DNA from 2 places in the Bradyrhizobium sp. T-1 genome. Region 2 is predicted to be linked to the other one. Evidence: riboswitches for the same ligand, from Rfam matches in the RefSeq annotation. Region 2 holds a riboswitch; the other holds the start of a gene.
What was found. A riboswitch is a leader RNA that binds a small molecule or an ion and turns the genes downstream of it on or off. The one in region 2 is predicted to bind S-adenosylmethionine.

Region 1 (7,515 bases), 360 kb from region 2:
CTGTCCGGGCGCGACCACAGCTTTTCCGATGTCGACCGCAAGGTCGTGTCCATCGTCAATCTCGACAGCGTCCGTGCCATCGAGACCATGCTCGGCGGCAAAGCGGTCAATCCTCTGCGCTTCCGCGCCAATCTCTACGTGACGGGCTGGCCGGCCTGGTCGGAGCTCGACCTGGTCGGCCAGACGCTCGCAATCGGGCAGGCCCGGCTGAACGTGGTCAAGCGCATTGTCCGCTGCCCGGCCACAAATGTAGACCCGGTGACGGCCAAGCGCGATCTCGAGATACCCCCGACGCTGTCACGCCATCTCGGCCACATGAATTGCGGCATCTATGCCGAGGTGATCGCCGATGGCGAGATCGACGTGGGGGATGCGGTTGCGGTGGAAGAGCCGAGATTGGTGTGAGCCTTGTTCGCCGTCCCGGACAAGCGCACCCAAAGCGCGCGCCGATCCGGGACCCATAGCCACAGAGAGTGGTTTGGCGAAGACTCGTGGTTATCAACTCGCACAACAACGCAAGCCTGTGGTGATGGGTCCCGGATCTGCGCTGACGCTTGTCCGGGACGATGATCTTGTTTGACGCAAGGGCACCCCTCGCATCTCTCAACTCAATTCGGCATCACATAGGCATAGACGCGGCCGCGCGAGATCGGCGCCTCGCGAACGCGATTGCCGTTGTTGCCGGAGATCATGATCGGATTCCCCTGCGCGTCGATCCCGGTGATGATGCCGACGTGACCGCCACGCCGGCCACGCGACATCACGGCGATGGCGCCGACCTGCGGACCGGAGACGCGCGTGCCGTAATGTGCGAACGAGCTCGCCATGTCCGAGCCGGTGCCCTGATGGCCGGTATGCTGCAGCACCATGTTCATGAAGCGCGCGCACCACAGGCTGCCGCGCCCGGTCGGATTGCCGCCGATATAGCGGCGCGCCTCGGACACGAGGCCCGATCCGCCGCCGAAGCCGCTGCTCGCAGCCATGCCGTCATTGGCGGTGCCGCTATTGGCATTCGGATTGTAGCTGGCCTGCGTGTCGGCAAAGCCGCTCGCCCGCAACTGCGCCGCGCCACGTTCGAAGCGCGAGCTGCGTGCATGGTGGCGATAATGATGATGCCTGGCGTGATGCACGTAACCGTGCCGCTCTGCGCTATGACGATGATGCGGCCGCGCTGAGGCCGGAGAAACAAACACGGCAACCGCCGCGAAGAAAATCGCCAGCGCGACAACACAACGCGACAGGCGAGACGCAAACAACTCAACCATACTTCATCCTCGTTGACACCCCCACTTCCCAAGTCGACCCGTGCGGTGGCCGACATCGAAAAGGCCGTTAAGCCGGACGATGTGGCAAGAAAAAGACGCCGTGCGGGCGAATAGCTGCGATGATTTTGTGTTGATGCTCGCGGGATGCTGCCGCATTGCGGACACCAGCATTAACTGCAATCCTGCAAAGGCGGCTTGAAGAGAGGGAAACGGTTAATGCCCCACGCCACGACCAGGGACGACGTCCGCATCTATTTCGAAGAAGCGGGTCAGGGAACGCCGATTATCTTTTTGCACGAGTTCGCGGCCGACTACACCAATTGGGAGCCGCAGATGCGCTACTTCTCGCGCAGCCACCGTTGCATCACTTATTCGGCGCGCGGCTACACACCGTCGGACGTGCCGGATGGCGAGGTCTACACCTTCGAGCATTTCTACACCGACGCGCTAGCGGTGCTCGATCATCTCAAGGTCGAACGCGCGCATCTCGTCGGTCTGTCGATGGGCGCTTACTCATCGCTCCAGATCGGATTGAACGCGCCACAGCGCACGCTGTCGATGACGCTTGCCGGCGTCGGCTCAGGCTCGGAGCTCGAGAATTTGGAGGCCTGGCGCAAGCAGTGCCGCGCCAACGCAGAGCAGTTCGAGACGCTCGGCTCCGCCGAGGTCGCAAAAGTCACGCGCGAGGCGCCGAGCCGGATTCCCTTCCTGGGGAAAGACCCGCGCGGCCACGCCGATTTCTACGCCGCGCTGGCGCGGCACGATGCCAGGGGGTCGGCGAACACGATGCGCGGCTTCCAGGGCCGCCGCCCCTCGATCTACACCATGACGGATGCGATCAAGGCCGCGGCGACGCCGGCGCTGATCATCTGCGGCGACGAGGACGATCCCTGCGTCGGGGCGAGCCTGTTCTTGAAGAAGCATCTCCCGGCCGCGGGGCTGGCGATGTTTCCAAAGTCCGGCCATGTGCTCAATCTCGAAGAGCCCGCATTGTTCAACGAGAGCGTGGAGCGGTTCGTGACGCTGGTGGAGGCGGGCCGTTGGCCGGTGCGCGATCCGAGGTCGCTGGCGGCGCATTAGGGCAAAGTCGCAGCCAAGTATTCCGTCATTGCGAGCGCAGCGAAGCAATCCCCCTCCGCGGAAGAACTCTGGATCGCTTCGCTGCGCTCGCAATGACGAGAGACTATTTTTCGCCACCGCGGCTCAGCAAGAACACGCCCTGCTCGCCGAACAGATTCCACACCCACCATGGCAATCGCAGCCGCAGCGGACGGCCGTAGAGGTCGAGCGCCTCGGCGCGCTCCATCTTGACGTGGATTTCGTCGCAGAGCTCGACGAAGTCCTTGATGGTGCAGAAATGGATATTGGCGGTGTCGTACCAGCTGGCGGGCAGATTCTCCGTGCGCGGCATGTGGCCGCCGATCAGGAGTTGGAGCCGCATTCGCCAGAAGCCAAAATTCGGAAACGAGACGATGGCGCGGCGGCCGATGCGCAAGAGATTCTCCAGTACGACCTTCGGCTGCCGCGTGGCCTGGAGCGTCTGCGACAGGATCACGTAGTCGAAGGCATCGTCGGGATAGTTGACGAGGTCGGTATCGGCATCGCCCTGCACCACCGCGAGGCCCTTGGCGACGCAGCGGTTGACGCCTTCACGCGACAGCTCGATGCCGCGGCCGTCGATGCCGCGGGTCTCCAGCAGCTGAAGCAGATCGCCCTCGCCGCAGCCGACATCGAGCACTTTCGAGCCCGGCTTGACCATTTCGGCGACCAGCAGATGGTCGGCGCGAAACGGGCCGGACTGCTCCGACGCGAGGCCATTGAGCGGCAGCACTTCCTGTACAGACATCGCGAGCCGTCCTTGTCAGTCGTTCTTGACGCTGAGCCCGCGCGCCTTGCCGGCCGATTGCAGGAAGGCGCGGGCGATATCGAAGAATTCGGGCACATCGAGCAGGAAGGCGTCGTGGCCGCGATCGGTCTCGATCTCCGCGAACGACACCCGCGCGCTCGACGCATTGAGCGCGTGCACAAGCGCGCGTGATTCCGAGGTCGGGAACAGCCAGTCGCTGGTGAAGGAGACGACGCAGAAGCGCGTCTCGATCCCGGCGAACGCTTTCGCCAGCACGCCGCCGTGGTCGCCGGCGATGTCGAAATAATCCATCGCGCGTGTGAGATAGAGATAGGAGTTGGCATCGAAGCGCTCGACAAAAGACGAGCCCTGGTAACGCAGATAAGATTCGACCTGGAAGTCGGCGTCGAACGAGAAGGTCGGCAGGTCGCGGTCCTGCATGCGGCGGCCGAACTTCCGATGCAGCGCGGCGTCCGAAAGATAGGTGATGTGCGCGGCCATGCGCGCGACCGCGAGGCCGCGATGCGGATGGATGCCCCGATCGGCGTAGGCGCCGTTGTGCCAGTCTGGATCGGCCATCACGGCCTGACGGCCGAGCTCGTGGAAGGCGATGTTCTGCGCCGAATGCCGCGTCGAACAGGCGATCGCGAGTGCGGAGTAGACTCGCGTCGGGTAGGCCGCGGTCCATTGCAGCACTTGCATGCCGCCCATCGAGCCGCCGACCACTGCAAACAGCGTGTCGATGCCGAGCCGGTCGATCAGCATCGCCTGCGCGCGCACCATGTCGGGGATGGTGATGACGGGGAAATCCAGGCCCCACACCTTGCCGGTCGCGGGATTGATCGAGGCAGGGCCGGTCGAGCCCATGCAGCCGCCGATCACGTTGGAGCAGATGATGAAGTAGCGGCTGGGATCGAGCGGCCGGCCGGGGCCGACCAGCGTCTCCCACCAGCCGGACTTGCCGGTGACGGGATGCACGTTGGCGACGTGCTGATCACCCGTCAGCGCATGGCAGATCAGCACCGCATTGGAGCGATCGGCGTTGAGCTCGCCATAGGTCTTGTAGGCGATCTGGAACGGGGAGAGATCGATGCCGCAATCGAGCCGCAGCGGCTGCTCGGCGCCGAACTGCGCGACCTCTGAACTGGGATGATCGACCTCATGCGACCGATCGTCGGCACTGATCGCGGGACTTGGGATCGTAGGACTTGGGACAGACTTGACGCCAACCATCTCTGACCATCGACCTCGTTTGCGATCGGACTTCAGATCGCGACTGACATCAGGCCATGAAAAACCCGGCCTGAACGATAGGTTCGGCCGGGATCGGAAGCGTCCCCGGCCTGTTTAGCGAATTTTTTAACGTGGCTGCAAGCCGGCCGGCTCAAATGACCACGGAACAGGCAAAAACCTACTGTCTTGGGCGCTTTTCGTCAAGTCACGGTCCGGACGAGGCAAAACAGTCTCTCAATGCGCATCCTCGCAGGGCGTCATTTCTCTTTGCTTTCGCCGCCGTGACTGCCTAATCAAGACATTATCCGCAGTGGATCCGGCTCGCCCGATCCGCATTGGAACAGCCCTTACAACAGCACCTCGCAGATATGTCCCAACGTCCGCCCGCGCCACCATCGCTCCAGGAATTGCGCAAGGAGATCGACGCGATCGACGAGGGCATGCATCGCCTGCTGATGCAGCGCGGCGACATCATCGACCGCCTGATCCAGGTGAAACAGACCCAGGAGGTCGGCTCGGCGTTCCGTCCGGCGCGCGAGGCCGCGATGATGCGCGACATCGTGCAGCGCCATCGCGGCATCCTGCCGCTCGACACGGTCGAGAGCATCTGGCGCGTCATCATCTCGACCTTCACCTATGTCCAGGCGCCGTTCTCCGTGCATGCCGACATCTCGGTGAGCGAGCCAGCAATGCGTGATTCCGTGCGCTTCCATTTCGGCTTCACGGTTCCTTATGTCGCGCATTTCAGCGCGCAGGCCGCGGTCGAGGCGGTGGCGAAGTCCAAGGGCGATCTGGCGCTGGTCTCGGCGACCTCGAGCCGCACGCCGTGGTGGCTGGAGCTGGAAGCGGACGGCGCGCCGAAGATCATCGCGCGGATGCCTTTCGTCGAGCGCGCCGACCATCCGGCCGCGCTGCCCGTGTTCGCGATCTCGCGTGTCGCCGACAGCGCCGTGGTGACGGAGGTCGAGACCTTCAGCGTGCGCGTGTCCGGCTGGAACGCCGAGGTCGCGCGGGCGCTGTCGCCGCTGGCCGAGATCGTGGCGGTGCCCGATACCGCCTTCGACGGCGCGGCCCTGCTGATCTCGGTCACGAGCGCCACCAGCATCGACAAAATCAGGGCTGCCCTGATCGAAGCGGGGGCCTCCGTGCGCTCCACGGCCCTCGTCGGCAGCCACGCAACGCGCTATACGGTGCCCCCGACCGGGTCGAAATCGTAGATCGCGAACCGCTTAAAGCCTATCCGGAGTTGAAGATGTCCCGCCCCGTGCCGAATCCCGGCATTCTCGATATTGCGCCCTACACGCCCGGCAAGAGCCCGGTCGCTGAGCCGGGCCGCAAGGTGTTCAAGCTCTCGGCCAACGAGACGCCGTTCGGACCCTCGCCCAAGGCAATCGAGGCCTTCAAGCACGTCGCGGAGCATCTGGAAGATTATCCTGAGGGAACCTCGCGCGTGCTGCGTGAGGCGATCGGCCGCTCCTTCGGGCTCGACCCCAACCGCATCATTTGCGGCGCTGGTTCGGACGAGATCCTCAACCTGCTCGCCCACACCTATCTCAGCCATGGCGACGAGGCGATCTCGACCACGCACGGCTTCCTGGTCTACCCGATCGCGACCATGGCGGTCGGCGCCAAGAACGTGGTTGCGGCGGAAAAGAACCTGACCTGCGACGTCGACGCGATCCTGAACGCGGTGACGCCGAAGACGAAGCTGGTCTGGCTCGCCAACCCCAACAACCCGACCGGTACCTATATCCCGTTCGACGAGATCAAGCGCCTGCGCGCCGGCCTGCCCTCGCATGTGCTGCTGGTGCTCGACGCCGCCTATAGCGACTATGTTTCCCGTAACGACTATGAGATGGGGATCGAGCTCGTCGCCACCACCGAGAATACGGTGGTGACGCACACCTTCTCCAAGATCCACGGCCTTGCGGCGCTGCGCGTCGGCTGGATGTTCGGGCCCGAGCACATCATCGACGCCGTCAACCGCATCCGCGGTCCCTTCAATGTGTCGACGCCGGCGATGTACGCCGCAGTCGCCGCGATCGAGGACACCGCGCACCAGGCGATGTCCAAGCAGTTCACCGAAACCTGGCGCAGCTGGCTCACCGAGGAGATCGGCAAGCTCGGGCTGAAGGTGACCCCCAGCGTCGCCAATTTCGTGCTGATCCATTTCCCGACCGACAAGGGCAAGACCGCGGACGACGCCGACGCCTTCCTCACCAAGCGCGGCCTCGTGCTGCGCGCGCTGAAGAATTACGGCCTGCCGCACTCGCTGCGCATGACCATCGGCACCGAGGAGGCCAATCGCCTCGTCGCCGAGGCCCTGCGCGACTTCATGGCCGACAAGTGAGCGTGGAGGCGCACTTCCAGCGAGTCGCGCTGATCGGCTTCGGCCTGATCGGCGGCTCGATCGCGCGCGCCGCGAAACGCCAGGGCCTGGCCGGCGAGATCGTCACCACCGCGCGCTCGGAAAAGACGCGCGCACGGGTGCTCGAGCTTGGCATTGTCGACCGGGTCGTGGCGACCAACGCAGAAGCGGTGAAGGATGCCGATCTCGTCATCCTCTGCATTCCCGTCGGCGCCTGCGGGCCGGTGGCGCAGGAGATCGCCGCACATCTGAAGCCCGGCGCCGTGATCTCCGACGTCGGCTCGGTCAAGGGCGCCGTGGTCAAGGACATGGCGCCGCACCTGCCGAAGACTGTTCATTTCGTGCCGGCGCATCCGGTTGCGGGCACCGAGCATTCGGGACCTGATTCCGGCTTCGCCGAGCTCTTCATCAACCGCTGGTGCATTTTGACGCCGCCGGAAGGCACCGACACCGCAGCCACCGCGCATTTGCGCGCCTTCTGGGCCGCAATGGGCGCCAAGGTCGAGGTGATGACCCCGGATCATCATGACCTCGTGCTCGCGATCACCAGCCATCTGCCGCATCTGATCGCCTACACCATCGTCGGCACCGCCGACGAGCTGGCGCAGGTGACCGAGTCGGAAGTCATCAAATTCTCCGCCGGCGGCTTCCGCGACTTCACCCGCATCGCGGCCTCCGATCCGACGATGTGGCGCGACGTCTTCCTCGCCAACAAGGACGCCGTGCTGGAAATGCTCGGCACCTTCACCGAGGATCTGGCAAAGCTCACCCGCGCCATCCGCCGCGGCGACGGCGAGGCATTG
Region 2 (7,515 bases):
GCTGATCGACTGCGACGATGCGCGGCGGCGGCTGGTCTATGCGATCAACAGCGAGCGGCTGAAGCATTACAGCGCCTCGGCGCAGGTGATTGCCGAGAGTGAGACGACATGCCGCCTGGTCTGGATCATCGACATGCTTCCGAACGAGCTTGCTGCCTACGTGCAGGAGCAGACCAAGGCCGCCGTGATCGCCATGCACAAGGCGTTTCCGCCGAAAGGTACGTGATCTTTCTCACAGAGCCCTGCTCTCATCGGCCGTACCCATGATCGCGTGCGTCCTGTTGGCCTCGCTCTCCCGGCGGCGCCACGCACGCGAGGAGCATGCCATGAGAGGTGCGGACAAGGTGATCTGCCAGGCAGCCGCCGTGCTGCTGCTGCTTTCAATTTCGGGCGCGCCGGCCAAGGCGCAGTTCCTCGGCGGCGGTGGTGCCGGCGGCGAGGACATGATGACCCAGATGGCGCCGATGCTGGAAATGATGAAGGCGAAGATGGGCAAGCGCCGCTTCGCCATGATGATGCAAACCATGGGCCCGATGATGAGCCGCATGATGGAGAATGGCGGCGGCGGACTCGGCGGCATAACGGGTGGCGGCGGCATGGCCGGCTTCGGCGCGCCCAATTACGGCGGCTATGCGCCGATGGGCGGCGGCACCATCCCGACCGGGATCGGCGGCATGGGCGGCGATATCATGAGCATGCTCGGCGGCGCCGGCGGCGGCGACATGATGGCGATGATCCCGCAATTGATGCGGCTCGCCAATGTCGGCGGCGGAGGCCATCGCCGCCACAGACATCGCTAGTCCACAACCGACAGGGCGGGGCGCACCGCCGGCTTGGCTTCACGCGGTCCCCAGCGGGTCAGCACCACGCTGGAGGATGAGAGCAGGCCGAGCACGACCATCGAGCTTGCGGCGAGCCAGAAGAAATTCTGCGCCGTAGCGTCATGCGTCGACAGCCACCAGCCGCAGGTCGCGATGTAGATCAGCCGCGCGGTCTGCGCCAGCACCGGCCCGATCACCTTGGCTGCCCCTTGCGACGAGAAGTACATCGTCGAGGCAAGGCCGATGAACGCGTAGAACGGCGCCACCGTCGACAGATATTGATGACTGGTTGCACGCACCGTGGCACTGTCCGTAAAGATGTTGACCCAGAGGTCGGGGAACAGCGCGACGAGGCAGGCCGGCGTACCTACGGCGACGAAGGCGCTCGCGCCTGCGGTCCAGGCGATGCGCCGCGCGCGGGAGATGCGACCGGCACCGACCGCCATACCGATCATCGGCACCGACGCGATGCCGAACGAGAACGCGATCGAGGTCAGCAAGAATTCGAGCCGCGCGCCGATACCGTAGCCGGCGAGGATCGCCGTGCCGAACTTCGCCAGCATGTGGGTGAAGATCGAGATCGTCAGCACCGATTGCAGTGGCGAGAAGCATGCGATGGCGCCGACCTTCAGGATGTCGAAGAACATCGCCCATTGGATACGCAAGCCTCGCAATTTTGGCACCACGCGCGCGCGGCCGGAAAACAGGTACCAGCCCATCACGCAGATGTTCATGGAGTAGGCGGTCAGCGCGCCGGCGGCGACCCCACGCATGCCGAGTTGCGGGAAGGGCCCGAGCCCGAGGCCGAGCATGCCGCCGAGCACGATCTGCCAGACCGCGGAGTTGAGGATCAAAAGCGACGGCAGCTTCATGTTGCCGGTGCCGCGCAGCACCCCGGCCATGGTGTTGAGCAGCCAGGGCAGCACGGCACCACCGAAAAACACCTGCGTGTAGGCGATCGCATGGGTCAGCACGTCGCCGCGGCCGCCGAGCATCGTGAGCACCTGGGGCCCGAAGATCAGCATGCCCAGCATGAACACGAGACCGAAGCTGATGCCGATCAGCAGCGCATGTGCAGCCAGTGTGCCGGCGCGCTCGCGATCGCCGGCCCCGAGCGCACGTGCGATGGCGGACGCCACGGCACCGCCCATGGCGCCGCCCGACATCGTCATGGTCAGGATCACTGTCGGAAACACCAGCGCCATCGCGGCCAGCGCTTCGACGCCGAGACGGCCGATATAGGAGGTCTCTGCGATCACCACGCAGGTGCCGGCCGACAGTGCGACCACATTCGGCCAGGCGAGCCCGAGCAGCGTGCGCAGGATCGGCCCGTCGGTCAGCGCGCTCCGCGCGGGGCGCCGAGAGGGCGGCAGCGGACGTTCCTGCTCATCGACCGGGATCTCGGCGATGTCCGTCATTTCGTCTCCGGCATAAGCGCCACTTGTGGCGCGGCAATGCTTAGGTGCGCTAATGAATTCACTCGCGCGAAAGGCGCGGTATGCACTTGTTAGCACGGCGGCGGCCGATTCCTCCTGCGTCGGGTGCAGGCGTGCCCTGCGGCAGCGCATTTCAGTAGGTGGAATTGGTTCTTCTCCCTCGCCCCGCTTGCGGGGCGAGGTGAAGCCCGCGGAAACACGGTCGTCTACCCAATCGTCCAGACCAGCGGCGGGTGGCCGCCTGCCGTCGGGCGCAAGTGCACATTGATATGCCGGCCGCATCCTGCCGCCAGTCCCTCGAGCAAACCTTCCAGCACCTTGGCGCAGGCGCGGTGATAATCGGCGACGTCATCCATCAGCTTCCAGCTCTGCTGGCGGATTTCGAAGCTGCCTTCGGATTGCGCGGTATCGGCCGCATCATCCTGCGCGGCGAACAGGGCGTTGAGGAAGGATGCGAACTCCTTCGCACCGCCGCGGCGCATTGCCAGCGGCTCCGCAATCTCATCGAAGAATTGCATGCCGATCAGCTTGCCGGTGATGTGCAGGAGATAGCCGGCATCTTCCGGCCCGAACAGCTGCACCATCACCGGCGCTGCCGTGCGAACATATTCCATCGCGTAGTTGCGATAGGCCTTTTCCAGCCGAGACTTCGGCCAGCTTGCGACGGGAAGCGCCGGTGCTCTCTTCGCGTCGAATAAAGGCGCGTCGAGATGGCGCGCATAGGCGAGACGCTGGTCCAGCTCCAGTGGATGGTCGTATTGGTGGTAGTAGCCTTCGAGCCCGTCCTGACCATCGACGCTCTGCTTGGTGCAGACGAAGCCCAGCCTGAGATCGCCGAGCGCGACACCGTTGTTGGCGTGCCAACCGCGCAGCATCGCGCGGCTGACCTCGCCCGGCACGCCGCAGATCGCCGGGCCTTTCCAGATCCAGCGCGGCGGCGGGTAGCGGATCCAGGCTTTGGTGTCGCTCTCATACATGTATTCGACGTGCACGCCGCCGATCCAGTTGGAGAGGTAGTGATATTGCGCGGCCGCTACCGCCGGCGGCAGATGATCAATCCCGAGCTTCTTGAGCCCCGGCAGGAAACGCTCCTGCTGCTGGCGGCGGAACACGCGGAAGACGAACTCGGCGGCCTCTGCCGTACCGCGCCGCGTGACCACCGTGAGGATGAGGCCGGTGAAGTAAGCGTGGTAGAGGTCGGCGACCACGCGCCAGCGTTTCCATTGCGCTTCCTGCGCGGCGTCTGCTGCGGCGGTCATGATCGCTCCCGATCGTTGTATTGATCGAGTGTGTCACTGCGGCAGGCAGCAGGCAACATGACGCGCCCGCAGAACGCCTTGCACGACAGCGCGCCAATTCCGCATCACGAAGTTTGCCTGGCCTTATTTTTGCGGAGCCTTGGCGGCGCGCTCGCGCTCAATGCGCTCGGTGACGTCGCGCGCCATGGCGACCGATCCCTGCACATTGCCGCCGGCATCACGCACCAGCGCGAAGGTCATTTCGATGTAGAGCTTGCGTCCACTCTTGTGCAGCGCGCGGGTCAGCGTCGGCCGGCCCGCAAGCTTCATCGCTCCGCTGGCAAGGGCGGCCTCAAAGCCCTTCCAGTGCGCGGCGCGCAGATGCTCCGGGATGATCAGATCGAGATTCTGGCCGAGCGCTTCGTCTGTCGCAAAACCGAACAGCGCGGTGGACGCACGATTCCAGCGCATGATCGTACCTGACCGATCCGAATAGATCAGCGCGTCGGCGACGTCGTCAAGGATGTTTGCGTCGAGCTGAGATTGATCGGTCATGGCACCACCTCGCATGTCGCCGGATTTTGCACATCCTGACACACATTCGGTGTCGTCGCCCGACTTGCCAGGGCATGACAGTGGAGTGTGCAGCTACACCCGGAAGTGCTTGCTCAGCTTCAGGCCCTGCGCCTGGTAGTTGGAACCGATACGCTGGCCGTACATCGCGTCGGGGCGCGCCAGCATCTTCTCGTAGACGAGACGGCCGACGATCTGGCCGTGCTCGAGGATGAACGGCACCTCGCGCGAGCGCACTTCCAGCACGGCGCGCGCGCCTTGCCCGCCCGCACCGGCATAGCCGAAGCCGGGATCGAAGAATCCGGCATAGTGCACGCGGAATTCGCCGACCAAGGGATCGAACGGCACCATCTCCGCGGCGTAATCCGGCGGGACCTGCACCGCCTCCTTGGAGGCGAGGATGTAGAACTCACCGGGATCGAGGATCAGGCTGCCGTCGGGACGCGCCGAGATCGGCTCCCAGAAATCTTCCACGGCATAGCCGGAGCGACGGTCGACATCGACCACGCCGGTGTGGCGCTTGGCGCGGTAGCCGACGAAGCCGGTGCCCTTCTCGCCGGAGAGATCGACGGAGACGGCGACGCCGCCGGTGAGATCGGCATCGTCGATGTCGACGAGACGCTCGGTGGCGTGGAGTGCATCGAGCGCATCGGCATTGAGGATGGCGTCACCGGTGCGGAAGCGCACCTGCGACAGGCGCGAGCCTTCGCGCACCAGGACTGGAAACGTCTTCGGGCTGATCTCGGCGTAAAGCGGGCCGTGATAACCGGCGCCGATCATGTCGAAGCGGCGGGTGCCGTCGGCGATCACGCGGGTGAAAACGTCGAGCCGGCCGGTCGAACTTTTCGGATTGGCTGCCGCGACGATCTCCGGCGGCAGCGCCAGGCTTTCCAGCAGCGGCACGATGTAGACGCAGTTGGTCTCCAGCACCGCGCCGTCGGCGAGACTGAACTCGTGCAGCTTCAACTGGTCGATGCGCTCGGCGACGGTGGCACCGGGGCCGGGCAGGAAGCTCGCGCGCACGCGATACGCGATGTCGCCGAGGCGGAGATCGAGGCTCGCCGGCTGGATCTGGCTTTCGACGAAATCGTATGCGGGCAGGATGAGGCCTGCTTCCGCCATCGCCGCGATCATGCGGTCGGGCAGGATACCATTGGCGTCGGCGGCAACCGTGAACGTCAACCGTGGGTCCTCATCAGGGGTCAAGTACATCCGGACTTGCGGGAAATACTAGTCTTTTACGGCTATCCGATGGACGCCTTGACGGAAAGGGCATTGCGGAATATGAGCATCACTTATCCCGTGGTGATTTGAGCCGGCCGGCTTGCAGCCACGTTAAATAAGTCGCTAAACAGGCCGGGGACCTCTGTGATCCCGGCCCGTGGAGATATCCAGGCCGGTTTTTTTGTGACCGTTTTCGACGAGACGGTCATCTCGGAGGGTCCTATGTCGAAGTCGCCTGCTACTTACCGTCCCGAAACCCGCCTGGTCCATTCCGGCACCCTGCGCTCGCAATATGGCGAGACGTCGGAGGCGCTGTTCCTGACCCAGGGCTACGTCTACAACAGCGCCGAGGAGTGCGAGGCGCGGTTCAAGGGCGAGGACCCCGGCTTCATCTATTCGCGCTACTCCAACCCCACGATCGCGATGTTCGAGCGCCGCATGATCGAGCTCGAAGGGGCAGAGGCCGCGCGCTCGGCCGCAACGGGCATGGCCGCCGTGACGACTGCGATCCTGGCGCCGCTCAAGGCTGGTGACCACGTCGTGGCCTCGCGGGCGCTGTTCGGCTCGTGTCTCTATGTCATTCAGGACCTGCTGCCGCGCTACGGCATCGAGACCACGCTGGTCGACGGCGCCAATCTCGATGAATGGCAGCGTGCGCTGAAGCCCAACACCAAGACGTTCTTCCTGGAGAGCCCGACCAATCCGACGCTCGACGTGCTCGACATTCCCGGCATTGCCGAGATCGCCCACAGCGGCGGCGCGCGGCTCGTCGTCGACAACGTGTTCGCGACGCCGATCTGGCAAAGCCCGCTCGCGTTAGGGGCCGACGTCGTCGTCTACTCCGCGACCAAGCACATCGACGGCCAGGGCCGCTGTCTCGGCGGCATCATCCTGTCCTCGGAAGCCTTCATCGCCGAGCACATTCACAATTTCATGCGCCAGACCGGCCCGTCGATCTCGCCGTTCAACGCCTGGGTCCTGCTCAAGGGCCTGGAAACGCTCGGCGTGCGCGTACGCGCGCAGACCGACACTGCGGCGCGCATCGCCGACGTGCTGGCGAGCCATCCGAAGATTGCGCGGCTGGTCTATCCCGGACGCGAGGATCATCCGCAGGCGGCGCTGGTCAAGAAGCAGATGCGCGGCGGCTCGACCCTGGTTGGCTTCGAGGTCAAGGGCGGCAAGGCCGCGGCGTTCCGCGTGCTCAACGAGCTGAAGCTTGCCAAGATCTCGAACAATCTCGGCGATGCCAAGAGCCTGGTGACACATCCGGCGACCACGACGCATCAGCGGCTGAAGCCGGAAGTGCGCGCCGAACTCGGCATTGGCGAAGGATTCATCCGCTACTCGGCCGGGCTCGAGCACGCGGATGATCTGATCGAGGATCTGACGGCGGCGCTGGAGAAGGCGTAACGGGGTGAATAGCGAGTGGCGAATGGATCGATCCCCATTCGCTACCCGCCACTCCCTACTCGCTTCCCTTACATCGGCCGGTACGTCCGCACGTCCGCCGGCACGTTCACCCCTAGCTTGATCTGCCCCACCGAGCGGATGATGTCGTCGCCGAGCAACTGGGCGAAGCAGGCATAGCCCCAATCGTTCATGTGCAGGCCGTCGGCGATGACGAAGCTCTCGACCGGCAGCGCCTGCTTCTCGTGCCACTCGCGCATCACCTCGAAGCGCGGAAAGATGCCGACGTGACGGAGCTCGGCGACCTTGCCGAGCAGCTTCACCATCTTGCCCGCACTTTCGGGACGCTCGGTGACGCGCGGCGAATATTGCGGGTCGACCAGCACGACGTCGGCATCGCCGGCCGTCTGGATGCGGGTGACGCCGTCCTCGACCATCTTGGCGGTATCGCCGGGATCGAGGTTGCGCAGCACGGCGTTGGTGCCGACCTGCCAGATCACGAGATCCGGATGCACATCGATCACCTCCTTCTGGAGGCGCGTCATCATCTCGGGCGCGTCCTCGCCACCGACGCCGGCATTGATGACGGTGATGTCGGCGGTCGGGTATTGCCGGCGCAACTGCGCGGCGAGACGGTTCGGATAATTGAAATCGGGCGAGCTCGCACCGTAACCCGCGGTCGACGACGAGCCGAACGCGACGATCACGACAGGCTTGCCGGCGACGAGCTTGTTCGCGACATGCGGCAGCGAGCCCATGGTCTTCGAGACGCCCTTCGGCGACAGGCAAGGCACGCGGCTGAAAATGTCGCCGGCG

Region 1: linked by a shared signal. The riboswitch ahead of metX (homoserine O-acetyltransferase MetX) and the one ahead of ACWAT4_RS38075 (O-succinylhomoserine sulfhydrylase) in region 2 are both predicted to bind S-adenosylmethionine.

What each region holds. Positions count from the first base shown of each region.
Region 1 is NZ_CM132115.1:7,600,916-7,608,430, forward strand. Features, by position in the region: gene ACWAT4_RS36335 (MOSC domain-containing protein) at 1-405, shown strand, start outside; gene ACWAT4_RS36340 (TIGR02594 family protein) at 609-1,265, opposite strand; gene ACWAT4_RS36345 (alpha/beta fold hydrolase) at 1,482-2,345, shown strand; gene metW (methionine biosynthesis protein MetW) at 2,449-3,111, opposite strand; gene metX (homoserine O-acetyltransferase MetX) at 3,127-4,344, opposite strand; SAM riboswitch at 4,438-4,517, opposite strand; gene ACWAT4_RS36360 (chorismate mutase) at 4,713-5,561, shown strand; gene hisC (histidinol-phosphate transaminase) at 5,597-6,694, shown strand; gene ACWAT4_RS36370 (prephenate/arogenate dehydrogenase family protein) at 6,691-7,515, shown strand, end outside.
Region 2 is NZ_CM132115.1:7,958,859-7,966,373, forward strand. Features, by position in the region: gene ACWAT4_RS38045 (SRPBCC family protein) at 1-226, shown strand, start outside; gene ACWAT4_RS38050 (hypothetical protein) at 327-800, shown strand; gene ACWAT4_RS38055 (MATE family efflux transporter) at 797-2,239, opposite strand; gene ACWAT4_RS38060 (hypothetical protein) at 2,464-3,516, opposite strand; gene ACWAT4_RS38065 (PAS domain-containing protein) at 3,640-4,050, opposite strand; gene ACWAT4_RS38070 (2'-deoxycytidine 5'-triphosphate deaminase) at 4,144-5,280, opposite strand; SAM riboswitch at 5,361-5,440, shown strand; gene ACWAT4_RS38075 (O-succinylhomoserine sulfhydrylase) at 5,515-6,702, shown strand; gene ACWAT4_RS38080 (SGNH/GDSL hydrolase family protein) at 6,771-7,515, opposite strand, start outside.